Regions from separate parts of the Paraliobacillus zengyii genome, predicted to be linked through region 1. Evidence: riboswitches for the same ligand, from Rfam matches in the RefSeq annotation. Region 1 holds a riboswitch; each other region holds the start of a gene.
The links. Region 1 has a riboswitch for cyclic di-GMP ahead of DM447_RS04220 (hypothetical protein). Riboswitches for the same ligand answer to the same signal wherever they lie in the genome.

Region 2: it holds a riboswitch for cyclic di-GMP, as region 1 does, so the genes downstream of both, DM447_RS12310 (competence type IV pilus major pilin ComGC) here and DM447_RS04220 (hypothetical protein) in region 1, are expected to answer to the same signal.
Region 3: it holds a riboswitch for cyclic di-GMP, as region 1 does, so the genes downstream of both, DM447_RS17765 (pectate lyase family protein) here and DM447_RS04220 (hypothetical protein) in region 1, are expected to answer to the same signal.

What each region holds. Positions count from the first base shown of each region.
Region 1 is NZ_CP029797.1:847,701-850,990, forward strand. Features, by position in the region: gene DM447_RS04215 (carbon starvation CstA family protein) at 1-1,208, shown strand, start outside; cyclic di-GMP riboswitch class I at 1,310-1,394, shown strand; gene DM447_RS04220 (hypothetical protein) at 1,487-1,831, shown strand; gene DM447_RS04225 (ketoacyl-ACP synthase III) at 1,871-2,851, shown strand; gene DM447_RS04230 (sirohydrochlorin chelatase) at 2,888-3,290, shown strand, end outside.
Region 2 is NZ_CP029797.1:2,404,399-2,407,688, reverse strand. Features, by position in the region: gene DM447_RS12320 (type IV pilus twitching motility protein PilT) at 1-328, shown strand, start outside; gene DM447_RS12315 (type II secretion system F family protein) at 362-1,564, shown strand; cyclic di-GMP riboswitch class II at 1,618-1,698, shown strand; gene DM447_RS12310 (competence type IV pilus major pilin ComGC) at 1,751-2,083, shown strand; gene DM447_RS12305 (prepilin peptidase) at 2,146-2,901, shown strand; gene pilM (type IV pilus biogenesis protein PilM) at 2,915-3,290, shown strand, end outside.
Region 3 is NZ_CP029797.1:3,642,017-3,645,306, reverse strand. Features, by position in the region: gene DM447_RS17775 (MFS transporter) at 1-608, opposite strand, end outside; gene DM447_RS17770 (ArsR/SmtB family transcription factor) at 621-1,670, opposite strand; cyclic di-GMP riboswitch class I at 1,856-1,944, shown strand; gene DM447_RS17765 (pectate lyase family protein) at 2,199-3,290, shown strand, end outside.

The sequences.
Region 1 (3,290 bases):
GGCCAGTAGCATTCTTTTGGATTGTGTTAGGTAGTATATTTGCAGGGGGCGTACACGATTATTTTTCAGGAATGATGTCCTTACGTCACGGTGGGGCACAATTTCCAACGCTTGTTGGCCGATATTTAGGAAAGTATATCAAGTCATTTATTAATGTTATTTCACTTGTTTTAATGATTTTGGTTGCAGCAGCATTCACTGCTGGACCTGCACAATTGATTTCGCAAATTACACCATTAAGCTTTTTTGTTGCCTTAGTAATTATCTTTGCTTATTTTGTTATAGCAACTGTATTGCCAATTAATCGTGTTATTGGACGAATCTACCCAATTCTAGGAGCGATCTTGTTAATAATGGCAGCTTCTGTTGGAATTGCCTTGCTGTTTTCAGGAAAACCAATCCCTAATATTACATTGCAAAATTTGCATCCTGGTGATTTACCTATTTGGCCTTTATTAATGGTTACAATATCGTGTGGAGCAATTTCTGGTTTTCACTCGACACAAAGTCCAATTATTGCGAGTACAATGAAAAAGGAAACAGATGGGCGTAGAATTTTTTACGGAGCAATGATCACTGAAGGAGTTATTGCATTAATTTGGGCAGCTGCAGGGATGACTTTCTTTAATGGAACTACTGGATTACAAGAAGCATTAGCCGCTGGAGGTCCGTCAGGTGTTGTTAACGAAATTTCAACGTCATTACTTGGAGTTACTGGTGGGATTCTAGCGATATTCGGTGTAATTATTCTGCCAATAACCACTGGGGATACTGCATTACGATCATCACGAATGATTTTAACAGATATGCTTTCGAATATATTTGATATGAATAATAAAATTAAAGTACTACTTATTGCAATTCCAGTTTCTATTCCTGCATTCTTTCTAGCGACCATTGATTATACATTCTTATGGCGGTATGTTGGCTGGACAAATCAAGTGGTTGCAACAGTAATGCTTTGGACAGCTGCAATGTATCTAGTTGAAAGTCATAAATTTCATTGGATAGCAGCAATACCGGCTATTTTTATGACTGGTGTATCGACAACATACATTTTTTATGCTCCTGAAGGATTGGGACTTGATTATAGTCTTTCTTTAACAATTGGTTTTATTTTAACTTTATTAGTAGTAGCGTGGTATATAATCCAATTAGTTAAATATCAAAGAATTAAAAAAAGAAGTGCACAATTAAACATAGCATAACTAAAAGGTACCTTCTAAAGGTGCCTTTTTAAAGTTAATTTATTTAAATTAGAACTACTAATTTAGAACATATTATGATATTATATTTAAGCAATTATAACTATATACTTTGGCAAACTTATTGAAAAATGAGGACGCAAAGCCACGAATCTAAAGCTTTAGAGCAAAGATAGTCGAGCTGCATTTAGTCATTTAGCACGTATTAAAATGATTGTGAGCCTACAAATGTTTTTGTAGGCTTTTTTGCGTACATGGTATAAAAACAGGGGGAAAGTGTAATGGAAAAGTATAGTATTAAGGTTGATGAAACAAATAAGAAAGTAGACATGATTGTAAGTGGTTCATTTGAGCCTGCAGATGTGGAGCAGTTCGTGAAAGATTATCAAACAAAAATAGGTGCTATTACAACTAATCAATATACATTAGATGTTGATTGTACCACTATGAATATACTGACAAAAGATATGGTGCCGAGTTTAGAAAATTCATTTAAAATGTACAATCAATCAGGATTCGAAAAGATTCTTTTCACAATCAAGAAAAATCCTGTAATAAAAATGCAGTTGAAACGAATTGCTAAAAATTCAGGTTTAACAAATTCTGAAGTAGTCGAGATTGCATAAAACTAATTTAATGATATTGGTTTAAGGTGGGTATTGTTCGTGGAAAACATTAGAATTAAAGGGATAGATATTTATCATCCGGGTAAAATTCTGGATAATGCATATTTCATTAATCATTTTGCTGAGAGAGATAAAGATATAGAGAGATTTTTAACACATATGGGTAGAGATAAGAGATATGTGATTGATAATTCAGAAGAAAATGGATTGACAATGGGAGTCGCTGTTGCACGAAAATTATTAAAAAAACTAAATCTCACTGGTAAGGATATCGATATGATTGTATTTTCAACGCAAGTACCAGAGACTACTTTTCCTACTAATACGATGTTTTTACATGCTGCAATTGAGGCAAATAGTGAGACGATAATATTTGACTCTAATGCTAATTGTGCTGGCATGACAGTTGCTGTAGAACAAGCGTCTTATTATATGAAAGCAAATGCTCGAATAAATAAAACACTTGTTGTAGGCTCTGACTATAATTCGCTTATTAGCAATCCAGAAGATGAGATTACATATGCTAATTATGGTGACGCTGCTGCGGCTGTAGTGTTGGAGAAAACAAAAGAAGATTCTGGTTTCATTGATGCTATCTACCATACTGATTCAGTTAATCGTGATAAAATTATGTATCCTGGAAATGGCTTATCGAATATAAACAGTGAAGAAGATAAATATATTAAATGGCTTCCTTTTAATGCCGATTTGGCAATGCCACCGACTTATAGAATGTTAGAAAGACTATTAGAAAGAAATAATCTAACAACAAATGACATAAAAGCCTATTGCTTATCCCAATTCTCTTTAGCTAATATCTTGAAAATTCAAAATAAATTTGCTTTAGATCAGAAACAATTGATTTATGTTGGAGATCGCTTTGGTTATACAGGTACCAGTAGTCCATTTATTGCTTTACATGAAGCAGTAGAAACTGGCGTTGTAACACGCGGAGATTATGTTGTTTTTTGGACGATAGGTGCAGGTTTTCAACTTGTCGCAATGTTGTTTAAATATTAGTTTAAATGATAGAATGTTGTTAGAGGTGAATTATGTATGCGAGCAGTTCTTTATATATGCCATGGTAGTAAAAACGATCAAACGAATAAACAATTTCAATTAGAATTGGAACAGATGGAACAATACATCAATGCTCCAATCCAGATTACAGCTTTTCTTGAAGCAGAGCCATCAATTATTGAAGGTGTTACAAAATGTTCGGAGCAAGGTGCGACAGAAATTATTCTTGTGCCTATTTTTCTATTACCTGGAGTGCATGTAATAAAGGATATTCCTAATGAAGTGAAAATTGCACAACGCACATTTCCCGAGATACCTATCCATTTAGGTGAACCATTAGGTGCTAGTGAACAACTTATTTTAAATACTCAAAAGCGTATAGTAAATAAGCGTTTGAAGGGTAAAGAAAAAAGAGAAGCAGTTCTCCTTGTTTCACACG
Region 2 (3,290 bases), 1.6 Mb from region 1:
GATGGATCGAATTATTGATGTTTTTCCTGCCCACCAAAAGAGTCAAATAAGAATTCAACTTGCTAATGTGTTAGAGGCCATTGTATCGCAGCGCTTGTTTCCTTTGGCAAAAGGATTTGGACGAGCAGCAGCAACTGAAATTTTAATTAACACACCTGCAGTAAAAAACTTAATTCGATCAGAAAAAATGCATCAGATTCCTAACACCATGCAAACGTCTAAAGAGTATGGTATGCATACCATGACGATGGATATAAAACGGATGTTACAACAAGGAATTATAACGCAAAAACATGCATCTCCGTATTTAAAAGATATGACTTTTTAGTTCAAGTTATGATGGGGGAAGAGGTGGAATTTTATGAACTATTATGCGTATAAAGCGAAATCTGTCGATGGCAAGATAAAAAAAGGGAAAATTAGTAGCGAGAATGAAAAAGAAGCGATCAAACAATTAAAGTCTCAAGGACTAATTTTATTTGAGATAAATGAATTGAACTCATTTTTATACAAAGATATTTATATAGGTAATCCAATAAAGAATAAGGATTTTGTTATTTTTCTCCGTCAATTTTCGACGTTAATAGATGCCGGTATAACATTAGTAGAAACAACTTCTATTCTAGAAGATCAAACACAAAGTAAACCACTAAAAAAAGCGCTACAACAAATTCAAAACGATCTAGAAGAAGGAATTGGCCTATCTGATGCATTAGCAGAATTTCCTCGTCTTTTCCCTGAATTATTAATCAGTATGATCCATGCTGGAGAAATTAGTGGTAATTTAGATGAAATCCTTGATAGAATGGCTACTTATTATGAGAAACAATACCAGTTAAAACAAAAGATCATAACTGCATTAACCTATCCTGTTGTGGTTGGTATTGTTGCCGTATTTATCACTATTTTTTTACTTGCATTTATTGTACCGATTTTCACGGACATGTTCCTATCTTTTGACCAAGAAATACCACCATATACAGCGGCGATATTAAGTATTAGCGATATGGTTCAGTCTTATTGGTGGATTATGATGATACTAATACTAGTGTTAGGTGTGACGATTAGATTATTAAATCGTCGCCCAAACATTTCTTATTTATTTGATGTCATCAAACTTCGAATTCCAATATTCGGTATGTTTATTCAAAAGTCTTTACTTGCTAGAATGACGCAAACATTAAGTTCTTTGTTAAATAGTTCTGTACCAATCTTACAAGCTGTTACGATAACGGAGCGGGTTATAGATAATAAAGTAATTAAACAAGTTTTGCGTGAAAGTAGAGATTCTCTTGAAAAGGGAGAGTCACTAGCCACGCCTATGGAAAAACATTGGGTTTTCCCTAAATTAATTACACAAATGATTGTTGTAGGCGAACGAACAGGTTCAATTGATGCGATGTTGAAAAAAGTTTCTGATTTTTATGAACAAGAATTAGATGAATCATCGGAAAAGTTAAAGTCGTTAATTGAACCGATAATGATTCTATTTTTAGCTGTAATCGTAGGTGCAATTGTTTTAGCGATCGTTATACCTATGTTTAGCTTGTTTGAAAATATCTAAAAGTGTAGACAGGTTATAAAAATGTAGTATAATAGAACTATTAGTATAAAACGAATAGTAGAAGCAATGAAGGTTTATCTGTATCTGGGCACTTGGATAAATTTGAGCTAGTAGTGCAACCGACTGACACCATTTTTTATGCTGTGAGTCTTTTTTTATAAGAGAAATTAAATGAGGAGGAATAATATGTTAACTAGAATGAAAAAAATGTTACGCAATGAGAAAGGTTTTACATTAGTAGAGCTTTTAGCAGTTATTGTTATTTTGGGTATTATTGTAGCAATTGCCGTTCCTGCAATTGGGAATATAATTGAGGGAGCACAGGAAGATTCTGATGATGCTCAAATTGAATTGGTACTTGATGCTGCAAGATTAGCAGATGTAGAAGGTGAATTTGACGAAACTGGTATGACTGCTGCTGAACTTGTAACAGCAGGTTATCTTGAGGGTAGTGATGATCTACCAGATGGCACAGTTACTTTTGATGAAGATACGAATCAATACGAATACACTGAGTAATAATATTTTAAAAAGATCCCTTCCCAAAGGGGTCTTTTATACATAATTAGGAGATAAAAAATATGGAAGTCTATTATATCGTTATCTTTTTTATTTTTGGAAGTGTATTTGGTTCATTCTATAATGTTGTTGGTTTGCGTGTACCGAATAATAATTTCTTAGAATCTGAACGTTCTTATTGCCCTCGTTGTGATAAAACATTGCATTGGTATGAGCTGATTCCGATTATTTCATATCTGTTTCAAGCTGGTAAATGCAGAAACTGTAAAGAAAAGATTTCCCCTCTTTATCCTACAATAGAATTATCTACAGCTTTCCTTTTCAGTTTTAGCTATTATTTTTTGGGGTTTCAATTAGAGTTAGTAATGGCACTAATACTCACTTCTTTATGTGTGATTATCGTTGTTTCAGACATCACTTATATGCTAATACCTAACAAAATCTTATTGTTTTTTCTACCGTTTTTAATTATCTTACGCATCATAGATCCGTTAGAACCATGGTGGTCTTCAATTGCTGGTGCAGCAGTCGGATTTATATTATTAACGCTGATCATACTTGTTAGTAAAGGTGGTATGGGTGCGGGTGATATGAAGTTATTCACTATACTAGGAATTGTGTTAGGATATAAAGGAATTCTACTAACTTTTTTTCTAGCAACTATCTTCGGCACAATTATCACATTGCTATTATTGGCTACTAGAAGAATCAATCGTAAAAGTCCGGTACCATTCGGCCCTTCTATTTGCATCGCTGCGTTAACTACTTATTTTTTTGGTAGTCAGATAATCAATTGGTACATTACATCATTTTTTTAAAGGATGAACACAAATGAGTTTATTTAACAAAGATAGAATAAACATCGCAATAAATGATACGATGATTCGATATCTTGTTTCCACTAAAAAAAACGTTACAGCTAATAAAGACTATGGGGAAATACCATTGGAACAAGGCATTGTTGAAGATGGAAAAATTTTAGATCAACAAAAGTTAACGACTATCATTAAAAATGTTGTTAAAGATAAAAAATGGAGGAATAAGCACCTCGTATTTTGCGTTCCAGATGCTTTTGTTACGATGAGAGAAGAATCAGTACCTAAACAATTAACTAAAGATGAAGTAAAAAAATATATTGAATTAGAATTAGAAGGTAGTATTCGACTGCCTTTTCAAAATCCAGTTATAGATTTTGAGGTTATTGCAG
Region 3 (3,290 bases), 930 kb from region 1:
GGCTCTTGTTTTAAATTGATACTTAGAATCGCAAAAAATGCTACAAGAAAACTAAAGCTATTTATTAAAAGCGCATACCCGGGGTTGTAAAAACTAATAATCAATCCACCTAGACCTGGCGCAACTAATACAGCAGTATTAAATAAACCTGTATTTATAGAATTGATAGCTTGCAGGTCCTCTTTACGTACTAACCTTGGGATGGAAGCAAATTGAGCAATATTATATACTTGACTTAGTATCCCAATAAGAAAAGCCGCGCTATTTAAGAACCAAATTTCTAATAAGTCGAAAATAAATAGTACCCCAATTAAACCAACAATTATACATCTTGCCAGATCACATAGTAATAACAAATGTTTTCTATTATAACGATCTGCTAATATCCCGGTAAGTGGTTGAAATAAAATTGGTAAACGCTCAAGTGCCGCTACCAACCCCATGCTCAATGGAGAACCTGTTATAGCCAAAACCATAAGAGGAATAGCGATCAAATAAATTTGGTCACCACAAAAAGATATGACATTTCCACCAATAAAACGAAAAGCAGAGTGATTTTTCTTAAATTCAGATACTTCGTTAACACTTCTTTTTAATGATTCTGCCATCTCTTGTTCCCCTTATCTTGGATTTAGATATTGTTCCATCTCTTTTGGTAATGATTTTAGTGCATTTTTCTTCAAACAATACACTCCATTCACTATCTCTACTAATCTAGCTGACCTAAGGATTTTGAGATGATGATGAACCGTAGATTTTGCTATGTCTAGTTCATTTGTGATGTCTTGTAATGTTAAGGTATTTTCATATAATAGTTTGATCATACGGAGTCTAACCTCATCACCTAGAGCTTTATATCTCAGAACTAGAAAGTTATTAGGGATATGCGGTTTATTAGGAAATATACTTTCATTTGCTATCGGATAGTAGAAAACTTTTGTTCCTTCTATATCTGCTTCAATATTCCAAGGTCGATAAACATATTGTGGAATTAGCAAGACTCTACCGATACTTGGCTCTGGTAAATAGATAATCCCACCAGTTGCCCATTCTACCAACGCTTCAGGAGACATCCGCTTAGACATGTGAATTTTTGATTCTAAATCCGTTTTTAGATAGGTAGTAACCTCTTCTGGTTTTTCATTTTTAATAACCTGTTCGAACCAGCCTTTCATAACAGCAATGAGATGCTCCTTTAAATAAGCAGCATTTACATCGCAAATAAATTCGATATAAGTAGGAAAAAAAGGGTTGTCTTTTGTTAACGTCATTAATTCGGTTGCTGCGACGTGTTGTCCGATTGCCGCCCTTAGCCTTATTTCGTCATATTTCTGGCCGATGAAAGGTAGACAAATATACTTTAAATCTGTTTCAGATAGCTCTGTAATGTATGAAATGAAATGCTTGATTTCAGTAAATTCTTCTTGGTGAAGCAGCTGTAATAAAGACTTCCAAGTGTTTTTCTCTTCTACGGTGGCTAGGTGATTTAATAAGTCATCCGAGATAGAGCTTTTTACTTGTTCCCAATATTCTTGAGGCTTTTCTAAAGTCTTAATTAAAGGACTGTTTGTCACAGCAGCAATCCCCAATGCACATTCCCAAAGTAACGAATATTCGAGTTGAACTTCATATGTCTCTCTTTTTCTACTTGTGGTATTTAAAACATTCATTAAAGCACCTCTTTTTCTAATATAAATTAATTCTAAATTATTAGAACATTGAATTCAACATATTTAAAATTTTAAATTCGAATATTTTAGAATAAAAGAAAAATCGCCAGTAAAAACAGGACTATCTAATTATTTACTTATTATAGAAAAATTTGTTAAAATTAATAATATCAAGAATAACATAATATTATATTTGGCAAACCTATTGAAAAATAGGGACGCAAAGCTACGAATCTAAGGTAAAGTAATTTTCTATGATCGTCGGGTTGCATATTAATGACTATAGTTATTTAAACAAATGACTTGTGTTGTTTTTTGTAATGTAACTTAATGACAAGAAGTCGTTAGGTTTTTTGCTCTGTCGAGACGGTTTTGAAAATTGCACTTATATGAAATGAGAACTTAGGTTTTCGTTTAAGGAGGTGAATGGACAAGATCAACTTATTAAGGCAGAAGTTAAGTCATATGAAAATACAGTCATGGTGGTAAGCTCAGGGTGTGAAAATTTAAAACATTGGAGGAATTTTAATGAAGAATGTAATCACAAAGGTATTTACGCGTTTTTTATTGTATTCTTTTATACTATCTTTGGTGACGGTCGGATTCGCAAATCAGACAGTAAGTGCTGCAAGTCTTTCTATATCTAACAGTGGGGCTTGGTTTGAAACTGCATATGTAGAGTGGTCACCTATAAGTAATGCAGAAGGATATAATGTATATATTAAACCTGCAAGCGCTCCAGATTCTCAATATCAACAAATTGACAATGATTTAATTCGTAACTACGCTTCTTATTGGAGAGCTGACGCCGTAGGTCTTGCAGCTGGAGATTATGTAATGAAAGTGGACGGTTTACTTAAAGATGGCTCTAGTGTAAGCGATTACACAAATACACTTTCCGTAAAGGAACATGACAGATCTGGATTTGCCTTTGCAGGGAACTCACAATATGGCACAGCTTCAGGAGCTTATAATGAGGATGGGACACTTAGGGAAGGAGCTCAAGTTATTTATGTAACATCTGAGACTGCAACAACAGTTAAGCAAGAAGTAATAATCAATAGCTCAGGTGATAAGGAAACTGGAGTTGGTATAGGAGAAATTTTATCATTAAGAAAAAAGGGATATGATAAAACACCACTTGCAATACGGTTTATTGGCAAAATTACTGATGACAACATGAGTGGACAACTTAATAGTAATGGTTACCTTGAAGTGAAAGGTAATACAAGTTATTCAGAAATGAATATTACTTTAGAAGGTATCGGAGAAGATACGTATGCCTATGGATGGGGAATACTAGCGAGATATACTGGTAATCTAGAAATTAGAAACTTAGGCATGGCTTTATTCCCTGACGATGCAATTTCACTTGATACAGATAATGTGAATGTTTGGGTCCATCATAATGATCTATTCTATGGAACTGCAGGATCAGATTCTGACCAGTCAAAAGGTGATGGTTCAACAGACCTTAAGAAAGGTTCAACAGATATTACAATTTCCCACAATCATTACTGGGATTCAGGAAAATCTTCTCTAGTCGGGTTGAGTGAATCATCAGAGTTCTTTGTAACCTTTCACCATAACTGGTTTGACCATTCAGACTCTCGCCATCCA